4 regions of the Brachymonas sp. KE5 genome follow, and region 4 is predicted to be linked to each of the others. Evidence: predicted binding sites of a transcription regulator. Region 4 holds the regulator's gene; each other region holds the start of a gene.
The links. The regulator sigma-54, encoded in region 4, starts transcription at its own class of promoters, with help from an activator protein. The targets are predictions, from matches to a motif close to TGGCANGNAANCTGCTTT.

Region 1: a site for sigma-54 is predicted at 1,647-1,664, ahead of cydP (cytochrome oxidase putative small subunit CydP). Genes of this name have one in related genera too.
Region 2: a site for sigma-54 is predicted at 2,061-2,078, ahead of glnA (type I glutamate--ammonia ligase). Genes of this name have one in related genera too.
Region 3: a site for sigma-54 is predicted at 1,929-1,946, ahead of ACX36O_RS13195 (TorF family putative porin). Genes of this name have one in related genera too.

Annotation. Positions count from the first base shown of each region.
Region 1 covers NZ_CM173463.1:127,694-131,872, forward strand. Annotated here, with positions in the region: gene ACX36O_RS00670 (cytochrome b/b6 domain-containing protein) at 1-35, shown strand, start outside; gene ACX36O_RS00675 (sigma-54 interaction domain-containing protein) at 113-1,534, opposite strand; gene cydP (cytochrome oxidase putative small subunit CydP) at 1,680-1,856, shown strand; gene ACX36O_RS00685 (cytochrome ubiquinol oxidase subunit I) at 1,853-3,424, shown strand; gene cydB (cytochrome d ubiquinol oxidase subunit II) at 3,437-4,179, shown strand, end outside.
Region 2 covers NZ_CM173463.1:592,236-596,414, reverse strand. Annotated here, with positions in the region: gene ACX36O_RS02785 (hypothetical protein) at 1-398, opposite strand, end outside; gene glnA (type I glutamate--ammonia ligase) at 565-1,980, opposite strand; gene ACX36O_RS02775 (competence/damage-inducible protein A) at 2,363-3,196, opposite strand; gene ACX36O_RS02770 (EI24 domain-containing protein) at 3,232-4,179, opposite strand, start outside.
Region 3 covers NZ_CM173463.1:2,790,648-2,794,826, reverse strand. Annotated here, with positions in the region: gene ACX36O_RS13205 (ammonium transporter) at 1-730, opposite strand, end outside; gene ACX36O_RS13200 (P-II family nitrogen regulator) at 759-1,097, opposite strand; gene ACX36O_RS13195 (TorF family putative porin) at 1,130-1,888, opposite strand; gene ACX36O_RS13190 (dienelactone hydrolase family protein) at 2,183-2,893, shown strand; gene ACX36O_RS13185 (copper chaperone PCu(A)C) at 2,967-3,434, opposite strand; gene ACX36O_RS13180 (CsbD family protein) at 3,825-4,040, shown strand.
Region 4 covers NZ_CM173463.1:2,642,545-2,646,723, reverse strand. Annotated here, with positions in the region: gene ACX36O_RS12535 (hypothetical protein) at 321-824, opposite strand; gene rpoN (RNA polymerase factor sigma-54) at 971-2,644, opposite strand; gene lptB (LPS export ABC transporter ATP-binding protein) at 2,651-3,472, opposite strand; gene lptA (lipopolysaccharide transport periplasmic protein LptA) at 3,469-4,131, opposite strand.

The DNA.
Region 1 (4,179 bases), 300 kb from region 4:
AAGAGCTTCCTGGCGCCGGCGAACGCAAGGCCTGAGTCTCCTCCGACGGGGCGCTGGCAGCGCCCCTTGAAGCCAGCCGGAGCGGCATATGCCCCACCGGCTTTTTTGTGGCTCAGGCGGAGTGGCCGGTTTCCTGCTGCAACTGGCGCAGGCGGCGGTACAGCGTGCGCTCGCTGATGCCGAGCGCGCGCGCCAGCTCTGCGCGATTGCCCGCATGGCGCTGCAGTGCCTGCAGCAGGGCCTGACGCTCGAGTTGCTGCAGGGTTGCGACAGGCGCCGCACGGAAAGCGCTGCCAGCGTCGGCAAGGGCGGTGGTGCCGTGGCCAGGGGAGGCCGCGGAGGCGGGCAGACTGTACGCACCGGGCAGGGCCGCAGCAGCTTGCCAGGCCGTTGCCTCGGGCTGCAGTGCCTGCGCCATCAGTGCCGCATCCAGCACCTCGCCATCGGCCAGCAGGCAGGCGCGCTCCAGCACATTGCGCAGCTCGCGCACGTTGCCGGGGAAGGGCCAGGTCTGCAGGCAATGCAGCGCAGCGGCACTGAGCCGCATGTCGCGCCCCGGTGCCAGGCGTTGCAGCAGGTGCGCGGCCAGCGCGGGAATGTCCTGCACCCGCTCGCGCAGCGGCGGCAGCCGGATCGGAAAGGTGGACAGGCGGTAGTACAGGTCCTGGCGGAACTTGCCGGCAGCCACCATGTCGGGCAGGCTGCGGTGCGAGGCCGAGATCAGCCGCACATCCACATGGCGCAGCTCGGTGCTGCCGACGCGGCGGTAGGTGCCGGTTTCGAGCAGGCGCAGCAGCTTGACCTGCATGGACAGTGGTATGTCGCCCACCTCGTCCAGGAACAGGGTGCCCCCGCTGGCAGCCTCGACCAGACCGGGCTTGCTTTGCGAGGCACCGGTAAAAGCGCCTTTCTCGTGGCCGAACAGTTCCGATTCGAACAGGGTCTCGGCCAGGCTGGCGCACTCCACCACCACGAAGGCATGGCTGCGCCGGTTGCTGCTATCGTGCAGCGCATGCGCCACCAGTTCCTTGCCGGTGCCGGATTCGCCGTGCAGCAGCACGCTGGCCTCGGAGGGCGCCACGCGCGACACCATTTCCAGCATGCGGCGGAAGGCCGGCGAGGTGCCGGTTAGCCGGGGGCCGCCCTCGGGTGCATGCATGCGCAGCGGCTCCATCTTCTCGATGAAGTAGCGCAGCTCGCCGCGGGCATTGCGGATGGGCGCCAGTTCGATCTGCACGTATTCCTCGCCCTGCGGCGTATGGTGCAGGTGCAGCACGCGCTCGCGCTGGCCGGATTGCAGCGCCTGCGCCAGCGGGCAGGTTTCACCGGCCTGGTCGCAGGGTACATCGGAGCGGTGCGAGGCTTCGTGGCAGCGCTGGCCGATGATGGCGGCGCTGTGGCCATAGATGCGCTGGTAGGCGGCATTGGCAGCGCGGATGCGGTAGGCGCTGTCGCAGACGATGTGCGGCTCGGGCAGGCTGTCGAGGTAGGACAGCATTTCATGCGGCAGCGTGTCGGTGGGGACGGGTGACATGCCTGTCATTCTGGCAGAAATGCTGTCAGAATGACAGTGGCATTGACACGGGTCAAGACTTTGGCGAACAGCAGCCGTTTGCAAGCCCTTGTTTTCTGCCGTATTTGCAAGTTGGCACGATTCTTGTATGGATGGAGGCATGCGCATGCAATGGTCTGATTCCGCACTCGTGCGCCACCTGGTCTGGGTGGTGCTGGTCAAGCTGGTCCTGCTCACGGCCATCTGGTGGGCGTTCTTCCGCAGCGAGCGGGTGCAAGCCGACGCGGGCAGCACGGCAGCGCACGTTCTCGTCTCCCCCTCATCGTCAGGAGCTTCGCAGTGATATCCGAACAACTGGTTGACTTGTCGCGGCTGCAGTTTGCCGCCACGGCCATGTACCACTTCCTCTTCGTGCCGCTCACGCTCGGCATGGTCTGGCTGCTGGTGATCATGGAAAGCGTTTACGTGATGACCGGCAAGGTCATCTGGAAGGACATGACGCGCTTCTGGGGCAAGCTGTTCGGCATCAACTTCGCCCTGGGCGTGACCACCGGCATCACGCTGGAATTCCAGTTCGGCACCAACTGGGCCTATTACTCACACTATGTGGGCGACATTTTCGGCGCGCCGCTGGCGATCGAGGGGCTGATGGCCTTCTTCCTCGAATCGACCATGATCGGCCTGTTCTTCTTCGGCTGGGACCGTCTGAGCAAGCCGCAGCATTTGCTGGTGACCACGCTGATGGCCATCGGCACCAATCTGTCGGCGCTGTGGATCCTGATTGCCAACGGCTGGATGCAGGCCCCGGTGGGCGCCGAGTTCAACTTCGAAACCATGCGCATGGAGATGACCGACTTCATGGCCATCGTGTTCAACCCGGATGCGCAGGCCAAGTTCGTGCACACCGTGTCGGCCGGCTACGTGACGGGTGCCATGTTCGTGCTGTCCATCTCGGCCTGGTACCTGCTCAAGGGGCGCAACGTGGAGTTTGCCAAGCGCAGTTTCCGCGTGGCGGCTGCCTTTGGCCTGGCGTCCATCCTGTCGGTGATCGTGCTGGGAGATGAATCCGGCTATACCGTGGGCGAGGCGCAGCAGACCAAGATGGCCTCGCTCGAGGCGATGTGGGAAACCGAGCCGGCGCCGGCCGGGCTCAAGCTGGTGGCCGGCATCAACGAGGCCGAGCAAAAGAACGACTGGGAGATCGAGATTCCGTGGGTGATGGGCATCATCGGTACGCGCTCGCTCGACCGGCAGATTCCCGGCATCCACGATATCAAGCAGAAGAACCGCGAGCGCATCGAGCGCGGCATTCCGGCCGTGGTGGCGCTGGAGGCCCTGCGCAAGGACCGCAACGATGCCGAGGCGCTGCGCGTGTTCAAGGAACACCAGAACGATCTGGGCTTCGGTCTGCTGCTGAAGAAATACACCACCGATGTGCGCCAGGCCACGCCCGAAATGATCCAGAAGGCGGTGGACAGCACGGTGCCGCGCGTGACGCCCATGTTCTGGAGCTTCCGCATCATGGTGGGGCTGGGCTTTCTGATGCTGGCGCTGTTCACGCTGGCGTTCTGGGAAACGCTCAAGGGTCGATTCAGCGAGAAGCGCTGGCTGCTGCGCTGGGCGCTGTGGATGCTGCCCGCGCCCTGGATCGCCGCCGAACTGGGCTGGTTCGTGGCCGAGTACGGCCGCCAGCCCTGGACCATCTACGGCGTGCTGCCGACGCACCTGTCGGTGTCCACGCTCAGCGTGGAGAGCCTGTATGGCTCGCTGGCGGGCTTCGTCGGTTTCTACACGCTGTTGCTGATCATCGAGATGTACCTGATGATCAAGTTCGCCCGCAAGGGGCCGGGCAGCCTTGGCACCGGACGCTATGACAACGACGTGGCACAGCAGCCGCGCACGCAGGCCTGAGGAGGACACACCATGCTGGACTATCCAACCCTGAAAATCATCTGGTGGCTGCTGGTGGGCGTGCTGCTGATTGGCTTTGCCATCATGGACGGGCATGACATGGGCGTGGGCACGCTGCTGCCCTTCGTCGGCAAGACCGACGACGAGCGCCGCGTGGTCATCAACTCGGTGGGCATGCACTGGGAGGGCAACCAGGTCTGGTTCATCACCGGCGGCGGCGCCATCTTTGCCGCCTGGCCGCTGATCTACGCCACGGCCTTCAGCGGCTTCTACTGGGCCATGATGGCCGCGCTGTGGGCGCTGTTCTTCCGGCCGGTCGGCTTCAAGTACCGCAGCCTGCTCAAGGACGCGCAGTGGCGCCGCAGCTGGGACTGGGGCCTGTTCGTCGGCGGCTTCGTGCCCCCGGTGATCTTCGGCGTGGCTTTCGGCAACCTGCTGCAGGGTGTGCCGTTCCAGTTCAACGAGCTGCTGATGGTGAACTACACCGGCAGCTTCTGGCAACTGCTCAATCCGTTTGCACTGCTGGCCGGCATCGTCTCCAGCGCCATGATCACGCTGCAGGGCGCAGTCTATCTGGCGCACCGCACCGAGGGTGCGATCCAGCGCCGTTCCGCAACGGCAGCGCTGTGGTCGGCCGTGCTGATGGTACTGGCTTTCGTGGGCGCCGGCCTGTGGCTGCGCTATGGCGGCATCCAGGGCTATGCCATCACGTCCGTGGTGGATCCGGCCGCGCTGCCCAACCCGCTGGGCAAGAC
Region 2 (4,179 bases), 760 kb from region 4:
AACTCGCCCAGGCGCTGCATGGCCTTGTTCAGCTCGGCCTGCAGGATGCTGCGCGCACCGCCATCACGGGCGCGCTGCACCGAACTGGCCACCACATGACGCGAGGCCGGCAGGCTCACTGCCTGTACATTGGCAGCCGGCCGACGCGGCGCTGCTGCCCTGGCGACTGCCACCGGCTGCCCGCCTCCGCGGCCGGCATTGCGCACCACCGTCACCGCACCGCCCGTTACCAGCACACAGCCGCCACGCTGGATGCGGCTGGGCTGGTTGGTGTATTCATTGCCGCAGCGATAGACGCTGCCCGAAGCCTGTGCAGACGTAGCCACCATGCCCGCGAGGAGAAACACGGCAGCAGAAGCAGCAGACGACAACAGGTGGAAAAAACGCAGGCGGACCATGGCACAGAACATCATCATCCCTGCCCGCCCATGCAAGGCGGAGCAGCAACATTCACTAAAACCAAAATACTATATCGCAACTCGATGAAAATTTCGTGAAGACATGGTAACGCCCCCGCCATGAAAAAAGCGGCCGAAGCCGCCTTTTCCTGGGGTCATCACTGCATCACAGCGAATAGTACATGTCGAATTCCACCGGGTTCACCTGGATGCGCACACGGTTCACTTCGGTCATCTTCAGGTCGATGTAGGCATCGAGCATGCTGTCGGAGAACACGCCGCCCTTGGTCAGGAAGGCACGGTCCTTGTCCAGCTCTTCCAGCGCCTGGTCCAGGCTGTGGCACACGGTCGGGATCAGCTTGTCCTCTTCCGGCGGCAGGTGGTACAGGTCCTTGGTGGCGGCTTCGCCCGGATGGATCTTGTTCTCCACGCCGTCCAGACCGGCCATCAGCAGGGCCGCAAAGCCCAGGTAGGGGTTCATCAGCGGATCCGGGAAGCGGGCCTCGACGCGGCGTGCCTTGTCGCTGGCCACGTGCGGGATGCGGATGGAAGCGGAACGGTTGCGGCTGGAATAGGCCAGCTTCACCGGCGCCTCGAAGTGCGGCACCAGGCGCTTGTAGCTGTTGGTGCCGGGGTTGGTGATGGCGTTCAGGGCACGGGCGTGCTTGATGATGCCGCCGATGTAGTACAGGGCGAAATCGGAGAGGCCGGCATAGCCGTTGCCGGCGAACAGGTTCTTGCCGTCCTTCCACACGGACTGGTGCACGTGCATGCCGGAGCCGTTGTCACCGTGGTAGGGCTTGGGCATGAAGGTGGCGGTCTTGCCATAGGCGTTGGCCACGTTCCAGATCACGTACTTCTGCAGCTGCGTCCAGTCGGCGCGCTCCACCAGCGTGCTGAACTTGGTGCCGATCTCGTTCTGGCCAGCACCGGCCACTTCGTGGTGGAACACCTCGACCGGGATGCCCAGCGATTCGAGGATCAGCACCATTTCGGCGCGCATGTCCTGCGTGCTGTCGACCGGGGGCACGGGGAAGTAGCCCCCCTTGGTGGTGGGACGGTGGCCCTTGTTGCCGCCATCGAACTGGCGGCCGCTGTTCCAGGGCGCTTCGTATTCGTCGATGGTGTAGAACGTGTTGCCCGGCTCGGTGCTCCAGCGCACGTTGTCGAAAATGAAGAACTCGGGTTCGGGACCGAAGTAGGCGGTGTCGCCCAGGCCGGAGGCCTTCAGGTAGGCTTCGGCGCGCTTGGCGATGGAACGCGGATCGCGGTCATAGGCCTTGCCGTCACCCGGTTCCAGCACGTCGCAGCTCAGAATCAGCGTGGTTTCTTCGAAGAAGGGGTCGATGTTGGCGGTGTTGGGATCGGGCATCAGCAGCATGTCCGACGCCTCGATGCCTTTCCAGCCGGCCACGGAAGAACCGTCGAAGGCATGGCCCTCGTTGAATTTTTCTTCGTCAAAGTGGGAGATCGGCACGGTCACGTGCTGTTCCTTGCCACGCGTATCGGTGAAACGGAAGTCGACGAATTTGACTTCGTTTTCTTCGACCATCTTCATCACATCAGCGACGTTCTTTGCCATGCTGTTTCTCCTCAAGAGGTTATGTATAGGTTGTCATCCGGTCTGGCATGCAGGCGACCTTCCCGGGTCTGACAGCAATACAAGCAGGAAGCGTGCCAACTTTCAAGACCAACAGAAACGGTGCCTGTCCACCGAGCCCGGCTCCTGTGACAGAAAGATTTCGCCTGTGATTGTGCACCTTCGGAGCATGCTTTGGCCGGGCGAAATGCCGCTGGCGCGAGAAAATTTCCCGGAGCGCCGCGGGCGGCATTGCGGGCAACCGCCGCGTGCTTCGGTCGAATGGACGACATCGCACCAAATTGGTGCATTTGCGCAACCAAGGAGATGCACCCAATCGGTGCACAGTTTGTCGGACGCTGCCCCATGCCGGCGCCAGCCGTGCCTACAGCGCTGCGGGATGCTGCACCGGCCCGAGTTCGCAACCCAGGCTGCGCAAGCCCGCCATCATTTCGGCAAAGGCCTGCGTCACCTGTGCCGGATCGCCTTTCACCCCCAGATCGATATGGGGACCATGCACGGGGTGCTGCAGCGTGGGCAGGCTGAACACCCTGATGCCGGGATAACGCGCCTCCAGCGCTTCCATCATCGGCGTCAGCATGGCTTCCGAGGCGTTCTTGACCACCACCGCATTTTCGGCCCAGGCACGCTGGTCGAACCAGAACGCGTAATAGGTATCGAGCACCCACTCCATCATGGGCCAGGCCATGGCAGGAAAGCCGGGGAAGAAATGCACATGCCCGACCGAAAAGCCCGGAATCCGGTTGTAGGGATTGGGCACGATCTGCGCCCCCTGCGGAAATACCCCCATCTGCAGGCGCTGCTGATGGTCTGCGCTTTCGGGCTCGAAAGAGATGCCCTTTTGCTCCGCCAGCTCGGCAAAACGCTGGTCGATCAGCACTTTCGCCTGTGGCTGCAGGGCCAGCGGCACCCCCAGGGCTTCGGCCGCGGCCTGGCGCGTCTGGTCATCGGGTGTGGCACCAATGCCGCCACAGGAGAACACCACGTCACCACTCGCCAGCACCTGGCGCAACTGCGCAGCGATATCGGCCCGCGCATCCCCCACCATGTGCACATAGGACAGCGTCAGCCCGCGCGCGGCCAGCAACTCGATGGTCTTGGGCAGATGCTGGTCGGAGCGGCGGCCGGACAGCAGTTCATCACCCACCAGCAGCAGACCGAAGCGTGGCAGCGTGACATGCGGGGGCGGGGACGGCAGCACGATGCCGGACGGATCAAGCGGGGTCGGGGAATTCACGAAACCTCCCTGTTGGCAGTGTCAGTAGGGCCTGGCACGGCAGCAGGCGGCAGGGCCGCGGACTCTCCGGCGCCGGTGGCGGACGCACGCCCGACTTCGCGTGCCTGTACATCCAGCGTGGTCTGCACGCCAGTCGAGCCGCGGTAGCCGGATTCCTGCTCCTGCCGCAACTGCTGCAGGGCCTGCAGGCAGAAGTGGCTGAACCAGAGCGAAGAGAAGGCAAACACCAGCGCATAAATCCAGATTGCCGCCGGAATCAGCACCACGAAAGCGGCAATGAACACCGCCGCCGAAGCCCACACCACGCTCGGCGCAGCGCCCAGCAGGCCGGTGACGATGCCCATGGTCAGCAGTTCCAGTCGATGGCGCTGCATCAGGGCACGGCGCTCCTGCCTGCTGGCGTGCTCGGCCCAGGCGTCGAAACTCATCACGCGATAGGTCAGCCAGCCCCAGATCAGCGGCGGCACCACCAGCATCAGGGGAGGAAGAAACCAGAGTGGAATGCTCACCATCAGCAGCATCAGCGCCAGCAGCGTGTGGCCGAGCGACCAGCCCAGGCTGCCGAAAAAGCCGGCTCCGTGGCGACGCTCGAGATCGGGAAAGCGGCGTGCCCCCACCATCTTCACCAGCGCCGGCGTCATCAATGTGGCCACCGCCAGCAGCGAGAGGATCACGATCAGCGGCGTCACCAGCACCACCACCACCAGCGCCGGCACCACCGACTTGAATTGCGGCACGCCCAGCCAGTCGAAGCCCTGGTCGATCACGGTCTGTACCGCCGTGCCATCCAGCCAAAGACGCACCGCATCCACCACCGGCCACCAGCCCCACTGGGCAAAGGCCAGGCCCGCCAGCACCATCAGCAGCAGCGGCAGCAGGGAGAGCAGGATAACGCGCGGATGCAGGCAGTAGGCCACCGCGCGCCAGAAGGCATCCAGCATGAT
Region 3 (4,179 bases), 150 kb from region 4:
GCGCAGCGCCCACCATGGTCAGGGTCAGGCTGTGCGGCATCAGCGCTTCGCGTCCCAGGCCGATACGCCGGCCCACCAGTCTCGCTCCCACCAGGCCGGCCACGCCGGCATTGATGTGCACCACGGTGCCGCCGGCAAAATCCAGCGCGCCCTTGCCGAACAGATAGCCCTGCCCCGACCACACCATGTGGGCAATCGGCAGGTAGCTGAACGTGAGCCACAGCACGATGAACGCCAGTACCGCAGAAAAGCGGACGCGCTCGGCAAATGCGCCGACGATGATGCCGCAACTGATCGCGGCAAACGAGCCCTGAAAGGCAACGAATGCCAGTTCAGGCAGCTTGGACTGCGCGCTGAAGGTGTCCGACAGGCTGGCGGCGTTCACACCGGCGAGGAACAGCTTGCCGAAGTCACCCAGCACGGCATTGCCACCGCTGAAGGCCAGGCTGTAGCCGAATACCAGCCAGAGCACGCTGACCAGCGCGAACACGACAAAAACCTGCATCAGCACCGACAGCATGTTCTTGGCGCGCGCCATGCCGCCGTAGAACAGCGCCAGACCGGGAATGCTCATCATCACGACCAACAGTGTGGCCGTCAGCAACCAGGCGACATCGCCCTTGTTGACGCTGGCCTCAGCGACCGCAGCGGGCGCTGCCTGCGCCCAGACGGCGGGGGCAAGCAGCATGCCGGACAGGCCGGCGAGCAGGAAAAAAATGGGCTTTCTCATGATCAGGATCCTCCCGAGTTTCTGCCAGTTACAGGGCAACACTGCCGCTCTCGCCAGTGCGAATGCGGATGACCTGTTCCAGGCTAGTGACAAAAATCTTGCCGTCGCCGATCTTGCCGGTGCGCGCGCTGCTCTCGATCGCCTCGAGCGCCTGCTCCAGCAGCGCGTCATCCACGGCGGCCTCAAGCTTCACCTTGGGCAGAAAGTCGACCACGTATTCGGCGCCCCGGTATAGTTCGGTATGGCCCTTCTGGCGGCCAAAGCCTTTCACTTCGGTGACGGTAATGCCCTGCACGCCAATCTCGGACAGGGCCTCGCGGACTTCATCGAGCTTGAAGGGCTTGATGATGGCGGTGATGAGTTTCATGTTGCTTCCCCTGAGTGTGAATGTGATGTTGACTAGAAAACGGCCTTGAGTCCGGCAATGGCGCGCGGACGGTTGATATCGCCCCAGCTGGTGCGCCGGTCGGCACCCGCAATCCCGGCAGTCAGGGTCAGGTGCGGCTGGAATTCCCAGGCCAGTCCCAGGCTGTAGTCCGAATAGTCCGACAGGCCGCCGGCGCGCACCTGCGCAGGCAGGAAGGTGTGGCCGAGTGCTGCCTGCAAGCCCAGGCCGGAACCCAGCGGGTGGCTCCAGGCAAGGTTCACATAGCCGGTTCCGCGACCGCCGTCGAGTCCGAAATAGCGACGCGACACAGTGTGCGAGTACTTCAGCGTCAGTTCTTCCCAGCTGCCGGCCGCGTAGACTTCGGTGGTGTTGAGGCGTGCATCTCCCGGATACTGGTAGCGCAATAGGCCGAAATCCCAGTTCACCGGGCCCGTGCTGGTACGGTAGCCACCATAGAAATCCATTTCTACGCGGGCATCCTTGTTCAGGCGCACGCTGGAATTCCAGTTGCCCAGATAAAAGCCGTTGGCAAAACTGTAGTCGAGCCCGCCCTGCAGCGCCGGGCGCACGGCGCGGGTCTTGCCGCTGTCGGAGACATACTGGTCCTGGCCCCGATACTTGTAGAGGCTGACCAGCCCGACATTGACGCTCAGGGGCGAAGGGGCCGCCTCGGGAGCAGGGCTGGTGGCAAGCTGCGCCAGGCAGGCTTGCGTCAGGAACAGGGACGGAATCAGGACGGCACTTGAACGGAGGGCAAAATTTCCCGGCATGGAACTTCCTTTCAGGATGTGGATGAGAGACATCCCAAGCCAAGCACAAAACATGCCAACTTCATTTTTTCGGTGCCCCACGCCGGGACTGCCCCCTTGCAAGCCCGTGCTCCGGTTTCCCATGCACACCCTTGTTGCAATTGCTTGCACTGCTTTGGTGCAATCACGGCCCTGTTGCCGGGAGTTGCCGGCCCGGAGCGCCGTGCAGCGAAGCAGCCGGCATAATCAGCCGCAAGTGCCCTGGCACCCAGACCGCCATCCCCGGCGGCATTCATCCATCGAGAGGAGACACCCATGAGCAACAGCCAGACCATCGACATCCAGTCCACCGACGGCACCGGCACGTTCAGTGCCTATGTCGCCGTTCCGCCCTCCGGCAAGGGGCCGGCACTGGTCATCTGCCAGGAAATCTTTGGCGTGAACGCCACCATGCGCGAGGTTGCCGACGGATTTGCACAGGAGGGTTTCGTGGCCGTGGTGCCGGATCTGTTCTGGCGCCTGGAGCCCGGCGTCGAGCTGGATTACACGCCGGAAGGCTGGCAGAGCGCGTTCGGCTTCTTCAACAGCTTCGACCAGGACGTGGGGACGCAGGACATTGCCGCCACCTTGCGCGCTGCACGCGCCCTGCCCGAATGCCAGCAGCACGACAAGGCCGGCGTAGTCGGCTATTGTCTGGGTGGCAAGATGGCCTATCTGGCAGCCTGTCGTACCGACGCAGCGGTGTCGGTCGGCTACTACGGTACCGGCATCGAGAACAGGCTGGACGAAATGGACAACATCCAGGGCCGGCTGGTGCTGCACTTTGCCGGCAATGACGAATACTGCCCGCCCGAGGCGCAGGCGCAAATCCGCGCCGCCGCCGAAGGCCGTGCGAATGTGGCCATTTACGACTATCCGGGGGTGCAGCATGCTTTCTCGCGTCCGCGCGGCGATCACTACGCTGCTGCCGCCGACGCGCTGGCACGCGCACGCACGCTGAAGGCGCTGCGCGAAGTGCTGCGCTGAACAGCCGCTGGGGGCGTCAAGCCCTTGCCAGGGGAATGGGCGACATGGCCAGCCCCCCGGCCACGGAGCGGGCTTAGTGCTTCATCATGGCGCCGTGCCCCTGGCTCCCCTGGGGCGCCAGGCTTTGCACGGTGGCCTGCACCTGCTTGGTGATGGTCTTGCCCTTGGCTGCGCCCTCGAAGGTCAGTGTCAGCGGCACCTGCTCGCCCGCCTTGAGCGGCTGCTTGAGGTCCATCAGCATCACGTGGTAGCCGCCCGGCTTCAGCTCGAGCGGCTTGCCCTTGCCCAGCGCAATGCCGTCCACGCGGCGCATTTTCATCACGTTGTCCTGCATCACCATCTCGTGGATCTCGGCCACGCCGGCCACAGGTGAACTGGCGGCAACCAGACGCAGATCCTGGTCGGCCTGCAGGCGCATGAAGGCACCGGTGGCACGCTGTGCCGGCACGGTGCCGCGCACCCAGGGATCGCTGACGGTGACATCGGCCTGTGCCAGTGTGGCGGCGCCAAACAGGGCGAGAGCAAGGGCGAGGTGTTTCATGAGATGACTCCGGGATAGGTTGAAAGCGCCGGCTTCGCCGAGGGGCCGGGTGCTGGGCATGCCTGCCGGATCACCGTTCCGCCAGCCTGCGCGATGCATGGCATTATGCCGGCCACGACCAGCAGCCGGCTTGATCCGGATCGGCCGGAGGCCACCTTCCTGCCTCCAGCGATTGCTCCGCTGGCCACCACCGGCGTACGCCTCGCAGCAAACGCGGCGGCGTCCGCCCTTTCCTACAGCCACTGGTTCCGGGTTCCTACGGGCAGGACTGACGCGGCCGCTTAGCATGAAAGCCATGGTTGCACTGCACCTGCCACCCAATGGCAAGGCAGCCATTCCGAAGCCATCCGGCTACCTGGAACGATCATGAAAGGAAACACCATGACTGCGATCAACAAGGACACCATCGAAGGCAACTGGAAACAGCTCAAGGGCAAGGTCAAGGAACAGTGGGGCAAGCTCACCGACGACGACCTGGACGTGATTGCCGGCAAGCGCGACCAGCTGGTCGGCCGCCTGCAGGAACGTGCCGGCATTGCCCGCGACGAGGCTGAAAAGCAGGTCAAGGATTGGGAAGGCCGCAATCCCGACTGGAAGTGGCTCTAATGCTGCCTTTGCGCACGCTGCTGTAACACCGGATCGCGTCGTCTGTGGACGGCGCTGGTCCCGAAATCCCCGCCGGCTTCGGCCTGCGGGGATTTTTGCGTTTGTGGGGCGCATTCCTGTCGAAATGCAGCAATAATTA
Region 4 (4,179 bases):
CAGCTGGGGCGCCTGCTGCGGGGAGTTTTTTGGCTGAAGCCGCAGGGCCTGTGCTTTTACATGTGTTCACACACTGGCACCGGTTTTACGGGCTTTCCCGGGGCGAAGCAGCGATGTCCGACGCTAAGATGACATCACTCCGTCACACAGGAGGCGCTTCCAGCCAAGGGAGGCGGCGGCAGGGCCATCAGGCCCCCGCGCGCAGGGCATGCTGCGGAATTCATGCCAGCTTTTTCAGCCGCACCATAGCCAGGTGCCGCATTAAACCCCGGCGCGGTGTATGACCTGCCGGGGTTTTTCATTGGGCGCTGCCGTGCGGCTTAGCGGCCGTCACCGTCAGCATCGCCCGGCAGGGCTTCCTCGACACGGTGCCAGGCGGAGCGGGCGGAGGCCTTGGCCTCTTCCCAGGTCAGGCGGGAGTCGCCCTTGATGGTGTCCCAGTCGCGCGCCAGGTCGGCTTCCGATTCGTCCCAGCTGCGGCCGGCGTAGACGCCGCGGCCCTGGTAGCCCAGACGGTAGGCGGGGCTGTAGTCGCGCGTGTAGTCGTAGTCGGCACGGTAGCCGGGCTGGCTCTGGTAGCTGTCTTCCCAGTAGGCATAGTTGGGGTCGGCCGAATCCACGGCGGTGTAGCCGACCACGCCACCGGTCAGCGCGCCAATCACGCCACCGGCGATCACGCCGACGGGGCCGGCAGCCGCAGCGCCGATGGCTGCACCTGCAGCGGCACCAGCCAAGGCGCCACCGGCCATGCCGACGGTGCTGGCTTCTTCCCGGGCGTCCTGCGGGGTTTCGGGAACGTTATGGGGGTTGTTGGGGGTGTTCATGCGTATCTCCTGTCGGGTTGGGGGGCATGCAGCTCTTTCCGGCTGCATGGGCTCCATTGTGGAAACACAGCCGGGGGCGCTTCGTGGGAGAGCAGGGCGAGGCGCTGTCAGCCCGCGGACGACGCAGGAGTAGGCCGCAGGCGACCTTAATCGAGGCTCTTGCGCAGGTGCGCCGGGGGGATGCGCAGCTGCTCGCGGTACTTGGCGACGGTGCGGCGCGCGCACTGGATGCCGCGCTCCTGCAGCAGCTCGCACAGGCGGCTGTCGCTGAGCGGCTTGCGCGCTGGCTCCTCGGCGATCCATTGCGCGATCAGCGTGCGCACCGCGGTGCTGCTGGTGCTGCTGCCGTCCTCGCTGGCCAGGCCGGAGCCGAAGAAGTGCTTCAGCTCGAAGGTGCCCCATGGCGTGGACAGGTACTTGCCGCTGCAGACGCGGCTGATGGTGGATTCGTGCAGGCCCAGCGTGTCGGCAATCTCGCGCATCACCAGCGGTTGCATGGCCAGCGGGCCTTCGGCCAGGAAGCGGGCCTGCCGCTGCACGATGGCCTCGCTCACGCGTAGCAGCGTGTCCTGGCGCTGTTGCAGGCTGCGCACCAGCCAGCGCGCCTCGTTGAGCTGCTGCTGCAGGGCCTCGGCGCTGCCGTCGCGATGCTGGCGCAGCAGGGCGGCATAGCGTTCCTGGACCTGCAAGCGCGGCAGGGCTTCGGCGTGGAGCTGCACCTGCCAGCCTGTCATGCCCGCGCGCGCGGGCAGGCGATGCACCACGGCATCGGGCACGATGAATTCGCGCTCGGCCGGGGCGAAGCGGCGCGCCGGTTGCGGCTCCAGCGTGGCGATCAGCTGCAGGGCGGCCTTGACGGAATCGGCCGGGCTGCCGGTCTGGCGCGCCAGGCTGCGGATGTCGCGGCGTGCCAGCAGGTCCAGCGGCTGCGCCAGCACGGCGCGCGCGGTGCTGGCGGCAGGGTGGGCGGCCAGACGGTCCGTCGCCAGCTGCAGGCGCAGGCACTCGGCCAGGTCGCGTGCGCCCACGCCGGCCGGTTCCATGGCCTGCAGCAGGCGCAGTGCCATGGTGAGCAGGTGCAGCAATTCCTCGCGCTGTTCCTCGATGGTGCTGCTGTCGTCCGCCAGCTGCGGCAGCAGGGAGTCGGCCAGCTCGTCCAGCGAATCGGCCAGCCAGCCGCGCTCGTCGAGCGAATCGATCAGGCATTGCAGGGCGGCCTGCTCCTGCGGATCCAGACGTAGGGCGTGGGCCTGCTGTTCCAGGTGCTCGGTCAGGCTGGTGGCGGCCTGCAGGCGGTCCTGCCAGTCGTCGTCGCCGCTGGCGGGGGCGGAGGGGTAAGGAGTGTCGGTTTCCCAGCTGTCGCGCGATTCGGAGGCGGCTGCATCCCCGGTTTCGGGGGCGTCGCTGCCGGAATCCTGTCCGTGTTGCCACAGAGCCTCGTCGCCCTCCTCGGCCGGGCCGGCGCTGCCTGGGGCGGCATCATCGGCCAGCACGCTGGCGGCGTCGTTGAGCGCGGAGGAACTGGCGGTAGTTTCATTGTCGTAGGCATCGGCCCCGGAAGCAGCCGCTGCTTCCGCGCGGAAATCCCCGCTCGCGAATGCGTCGGCCGGTTCAGCCTGGGTGTCATCGTCGCCCGAAGCGGACTCGGGAAGGGAGCCTTCCCCATCTTCCAGCAACTCCAGAAACGGGTTCTCGGCCAGCGCCTGCTGCAATTCCTGCTGCAGCTCCTGCGTGGACAGTTGCAGCAGCCGGATCGACTGCTGCAGTTGCGGCGTGAGCGCCAGCCCCTGGGCGGTGCGCAGCTGCAGGCCGGGCTTCATGCCGTCCTACATGCGGAAGTGTTCGCCCAGATAGACGCGGCGCACCTCGGGGTTGGCGACGATTTCTTCGGGCGTGCCTTCCATCAGGACGGTGCCGTCGCTGATGATGCAGGCATGATCGCAGATACCCAGCGTTTCCCGCACGTTGTGGTCGGTGATGAGCACGCCGATGCCGCGCTGCTTCAGGAACTGGATGATGCGCTGGATCTCGAGCACGGCGATCGGGTCGATGCCGGCAAAGGGTTCGTCCAGCAGGATGAAGCGCGGCTGCGTGGCCAGGGCGCGGGCGATCTCGACGCGGCGGCGCTCGCCGCCGGACAGCGCCAGCGCAGGCGATTCGCGCAGTTGTGCAATGTGCAGGTCTTCCAGCAGCGCGTTGAGCTGGCTGTCGATGTCGTTGCGGCCCAGCTTGCGGCCGCGTTCGTCCACCTGCAGTTCGAGCACGGCGCGGATGTTTTCCTCCACCGTGAGCTTGCGGAAGATGGAGGCTTCCTGCGGCAGGTAGGACAGGCCCATGCGCGAGCGGCGGTGGATCGGCATGTCCTCGATCGGCTCGCCGTCGATGGAAATGGTGCCGCCATCGGCGCGGATCAGGCCGACGATCATGTAGAAGGACGTGGTCTTGCCGGCGCCGTTGGGGCCGAGCAGGCCGACCACTTCGCCCTTGCGCACGGTGAGCGAGACGTCCTTGACCACCTTGCGCCGGCCGTAGGTCTTCTGCAAATGGCGCACCACGAGCTGGCTGCCGGTATCGGTGGCCGTCAGAGCGTCGGCCGCGCCGGTGGCAGCGGCCAAAGCGGGCTCGCGGAGTTCGGCGGCGGCGGTCATTGGCGGTTCCCGATGGCGCTGCTCGGGCGCAGCGTGGTGCCGGTGCGAGGGGCGGCAGGTGCGGTGGCCGCCGGCTTGGAGCCGGGCACGACGCGGCTGCCACCCGGGCCGACTGGCACGATGGTGGCCCGCACGCGGCCTGCCGGCACGGCACCGGCAGCCGCGCCGCCCGCCGCGGTGGACGGGCCGCCCACCACGTTGTAGGTCTCGGTCACTTCGTTGTAGACGATGGTGTCGCCCACCACTTCATCCGCCAGCGTGTTGCCGACCAGGCGACGCAGCTTGGCGTTGCCGATAAGACGGGTGATCTGGCTCAGCTCATCACGCTCGATACGTGCGCCTTCGCCCTCGAAGAACTCGTTCAGGCCTTCGCGTTTCTGGCGCATGAAGACGGGTCGCTTCCCGTCACTGATGGCGAGCGTATGCTGGTTCCCCTGGGCATCCTGTCTTACCTCGACTTTGCCGGCGCGCAGGATGATGGTGCCCTTGGTCGCCACCACGCGGCCGGTGAAGGTGCTGATCTTGTTCAGGTCGTCGTACTGCATGGCGTCCGCTTCCACGTTCATGGGCTTGTTGCGGTCGGCCAGTTCGGCGTGCGCGGGCAGCAGCATGGTGCTGCACAGCAGGGCGACGACGCTGGAAAGCAGGACTTGTTTCATGGAGTGTCGTTGGGCCGGTGCACAGGCACCGGCAAGAGGGGATGCAGC